2 regions of the Clavibacter sp. CT19 genome follow, and region 1 is predicted to be linked to the other one. Evidence: predicted binding sites of a transcription regulator. Region 1 holds the regulator's gene; the other holds the start of a gene.
The links. Region 1 encodes LexA, which represses DNA repair genes until DNA is damaged. Its sites were predicted from a motif close to TCGAACANNTGTTCGA; they were not measured.
Positions count from the first base shown of each region.

Region 2: PED38_RS13140 (DNA polymerase III subunit alpha) is a predicted target of LexA. The motif match lies at 888-903, and genes of this name have one in related genera.

Region 1 covers NZ_JAQHYR010000007.1:196,864-199,063, reverse strand. The annotation lists gene PED38_RS10425 (hypothetical protein) at 1-185, opposite strand, end outside; gene lexA (transcriptional repressor LexA) at 547-1,227, shown strand; gene hflX (GTPase HflX) at 1,301-2,200, opposite strand, start outside.
Region 2 covers NZ_JAQHYR010000010.1:120,749-122,948, reverse strand. The annotation lists gene PED38_RS13140 (DNA polymerase III subunit alpha) at 1-843, opposite strand, end outside; gene PED38_RS13135 (glucose-6-phosphate dehydrogenase) at 956-2,200, shown strand, end outside.

The DNA of each region.
Region 1 (2,200 bases):
AGGGCCACGAGCCCGACGCCCAGCGCCAGGGGCATGGCGACGAGCGCCGTGAGGACGACGCGGCCTCGACGGGTGATGCGCAGGCGCGTGCGCGGCGCGACGGCGGCCTCCGCGACGGCGATGGATGCGGGTGCGGGTGCGGGTGCGGGTGCGCTGACAGTGGCGGCGGGGGCTGCGGTGTTCATGGTGACCTCTCGTGCGAGACGGTGGGGCGTCGATGCGACGCGCCCGGCGGTGCAGTGCGGTACGGCATGCGATGCGGGTCCGGCAGCTCGCACCCGGCTCTCGGCCGGGAGAGCCGGATGCGAAGCTGTGTTCCGAACATACATTCGAAGACGGCGCTCCGCAAGCCCCCATCGCCCCGATCGTGCATCGTCGGCCGCGACACGCTCGAACAGGTGTTTGTACGAGGTGCCCCGGGTGGATACAGTTTCGAGTGCCTGGTCTCCATTCCACCGGGCACCACCGACATCGCCCTCGCGAGGGCGTCGCCCCGCCGGGTCGACGCGCCGCGGAGGGCGTCGGCGACGAGAGGCGGGCCGTGGCATGACGGACGAGCGAGCGGCGGGCGGCGGCGCGACGAGGCGCCGCAAGAGCCTCAGCGACAAGCAGATCTCGATCCTGGAGTTCATCCAGCGCACCATCGCCGGCCAGGGCTACCCGCCGAGCATGCGCGAGATCGGCGACGCCGTGGGCCTCGCCTCGCTCTCCAGCGTCACCCACCAGCTCAACCAGCTGGAGCTCTCCGGCTACCTCCGGCGCGACCCGAACCGGCCCCGCGCCCTCGAGGTGCTCATCGACCTCCCCGGCAGCGGCGCCGCCGAGAGCGGCGAGCCGTCGACGCCCGTGGGCGACGCGGCCATGGTGCCCATGGTCGGGCGCATCGCGGCCGGCATCCCCATCACCGCCGAGCAGATGGTCGAGGAGGTCTTCCCCCTCCCCCGTCAGCTCGTGGGCAAGGGCGACCTCTTCATGCTGCGCGTCGTCGGCGACTCGATGATCGACGCGGCCATCTGCGACGGCGACTGGGTCGTCGTGCGCCAGCAGAAGACGGCCGAGAACGGGGACATCGTCGCGGCGATGCTCGACGACGAGGCCACCGTCAAGGTGTTCCGCCAGCGCGACGGCCACACGTGGCTGCTGCCCCGCAACAGCGCCTTCGAGCCGATCCTCGGCGACTTCGCCGAGGTCGTCGGCAAGGTCGTGGCGGTCATGCGCTCCGTCTGACGCCCGCACGACGCACGAGAGCGGCCGGTCCCCGAGGGGATCGGCCGCTCTCGTGCGTGCGGGGAGTCGCGGATCAGGCGGTGGGCACCACCGCGTACCGGGCGACCTGCGCCTGCTGCTCCGCCGTGACGAGCGCGCGCACGCGCGTCCCGTCCTCGACGTAGGACGTCTCGAGCACCTTCGCGCCGTCGTGCAGCATCGCCACGACCTCGCCGTGCTCGAACGGCACCAGCAGGTCGACCTCGATGGTCGGCTGCGGCAGCAGCTCGGCGATGCGGCGACGCAGCTCCTCGACGCCCTCGCCCGTGCGGGCGGAGACGAACACGCCCTGCGGGGCGAGCCCGCGGAGGACGACGCGGTCCCCGTCCGACGCGAGGTCGCTCTTGTTGAACACCACGATCTCCGGGATGCCCGACGCGTCGACCTCGGCGATGACCTCGTGCACGGTGGCGAGCTGCGCGGCCGGATCCGGGTGCGACGCATCCACGACGTGCACGAGCACGTCGGAGTCCGCGAGCTCCTCCAGCGTCGAGCGGAAGGCCTCCACCAGCTGATGCGGCAGGTTGCGGACGAAGCCCACCGTGTCGGCCAGCGTGTACAGCTGCCCCTGGTCGGTCTCGGTCTTGCGGACCGTGGCGTCGAGGGTGGCGAACAACGCGTTCTCCACGAGCACGCCCGCCTTCGTCACCCGGTTCAGCAGCGACGACTTGCCGGCGTTCGTGTATCCCACGATGGCCACCGACGGCACGGCGTTGCGGTCGCGGTTGGCGCGCTTCGTGTCGCGCGCGGGCTTCATCCCGGCGATCTGCTTGCGCAGCTTCGCCATGCGCGTGTTGATGCGTCGGCGGTCGAGCTCGATCTTCGTCTCACCCGGACCGCGGGATCCCATGCCCGCGCCCGCGCCGCCGACCTGGCCGCCGGCCTGGCGCGACATCGAGTCACCCCAGCCGCGGAGGCGGGGAAGGAGGTACTG
Region 2 (2,200 bases), on a different contig from region 1:
GAGCTCCTCGGTGGCGCGCAGCAGGGCCTCGCCGGCGCGGCGGTCGAGGGAGGAGGCGCCGGCGATCTCGCGCGCGATCCCCTGCATCTCCTCCGGGGTCTTCAGCCACGCCTGGCCGTTGGGCTGCGGCCGGAACGAGCCGAGCGGCCGGAGCGTGCCGGCGGAGTCGAGCACGTCGCCCGTGAGCGCGTCGTCGGGCTCGAGATAGCGGACCGCGTTGGTGAGCACGGCCGGGACGCGGTGCGCGTCCGCGAGCTCCAGCATCCGGGCGGCGTGGCGGAGGCTCGCGGCCTCGCCGGGCTCGGTGTAGTGGCAGACCACCTCGACGGCGATCGCGCCCGGCAGGAGCCGCGCCCACTCCGTGAGGTGCCGGGAGGCGAGCGCGTGGTCGCCCGCCGCGACCGCGCGGCCCACGTCCGAGTCGAGCCCGAGCAGGACGGTGCCGACCGGCCCGTCCTCGCCGAGGAGGAACCCGGGCGGCCGGGTGCGGGAGATGCCCGCCTGGGCGCTGCGGGCCGTGCTGCGCGCCGTGCCCCGCCCGTGGCTCGCGCTGATGAGCCGGCTGAGCGCCGCCCATCCCTGGCCGTGCGTGCCGCCGTGCGCGAGCACCGTGATCCGGCCCGGGTGCTCGCCCGTGAGACCGAGCTCCGCGCCGACGACGGGGGAGACGCCCGCGGCGATCGCGCGGCGGATGTGGCGGACGGCGCCGTAGAGCCCGTCGCGGTCGGTGATGGCCGCGGCCGACGCGCCCCGGGACGCGACCTGGTCGACCAGCGCCTCGGGCGCCGTGGTGCCGAAGTGGGCGGAGAAGGCGGACGCGACGTGCAGGTGGGTGAAGCTCACGCGCGCCTCCCGACGGATCTGCCGCGCCCTCCCGGGCACGAGGTTCGAACGGATGTTCGACTCGCCCAGTGTAGGTCGGCTCCCGCGCGGCCGCGACCCGTAGTCTCGGAGGATGACCAGCGAACCCTCCACCCTCGTCATCCTCGGCGCCAGCGGCGACCTCACGGAACGCCTCCTCCTGCCGGGTCTCGGCAGCCTCGTGGCGAGCGACAGGGGGCGTCGGATCCAGCTCATCGGCACCGGCCGGAGCGAGCGCGGGGCGGACGAGTGGCGGAAGACCGTGAAGGCCGCGTTCGACTCGGTGGACGCGAAGGGGCGTCGCGCGGCGGGCATCGTCTCGTCCACGAAGTACATCCAGGCCGACCCCACGGACCTCGACGACCTGAAGCGCATCCTCGACGCATGCGAGGGCGCGCCGGCCCTCTACTTCGCGCTGCCGCCGGCCATCTCCATCGCCGTGTGCGAGAAGCTCGAGCAGCTCGACCTGCCGGAGGGCACCACGCTGGCGCTCGAGAAGCCCTTCGGGTCGAACAGCCGCACGGCAGCCCAGCTCAACCGGCAGCTGCTGAAGCTCGTGCCGGAGGACCGCATCCACCGCACCGACCACTTCCTCGGCCTCTCCACGGTGCTCAACCTCGTGTCGCTGCGCTTCGCCAACCGCTTCTTCGAGTCGGTGTGGAGCGCGAAGGACATCGAGAAGGTCGAGATCCTCTACGACGAGACGCTCGCGCTCGAGGGCCGGGCGGCCTACTACGACAAGTCGGGCGCGCTGGTCGACATGATCCAGAGCCACCTGCTGCAGGTGCTCGCGGTCTTCGCCATGGAGCCGCCGGCGAGCATCGACCCGGACGACCTGCGCTCGAACATCGCCTCCGTGCTCCGCGCCACCGAGGTGTGGGGCAACGACCCCGTCGCGCACAGCCGCCGTGCCCGCTACACGGGCGCCACCATCGACGGCACCCGCATCCCCGCCTACGCCAAGGAGGAGGGGGTGGATCCGGCCAACGAGACGGAGACGCTCGCCGAGGTCACCTTCGGCGTCGCCAACGCGCGCTGGGCCGGCGTCCCCTTCCGCCTCCGCTCGGGCAAGGCCCTCAAGGAGGCGTCGAAGCGCATCATCGTCACCTTCAAGCCCGTGGCGCACCTGCCGCGCGGGCTCCACGGCCCGGCCCGGCCCGACCGCCTCATCATCGACCTGAAGCCCGACGGCATCTCGCTCGAGGTCACGATGGACGGCACGGGCGAGCCCTTCACCCTCACGCAGTCCACGTTCCGGGCCGAGTTCGCGCAGCCCGAGCTCACGCCCTACGGCGAGGTGCTCGACGGGATCCTCGCGGGGGACCCGCGGCTGTCCGTC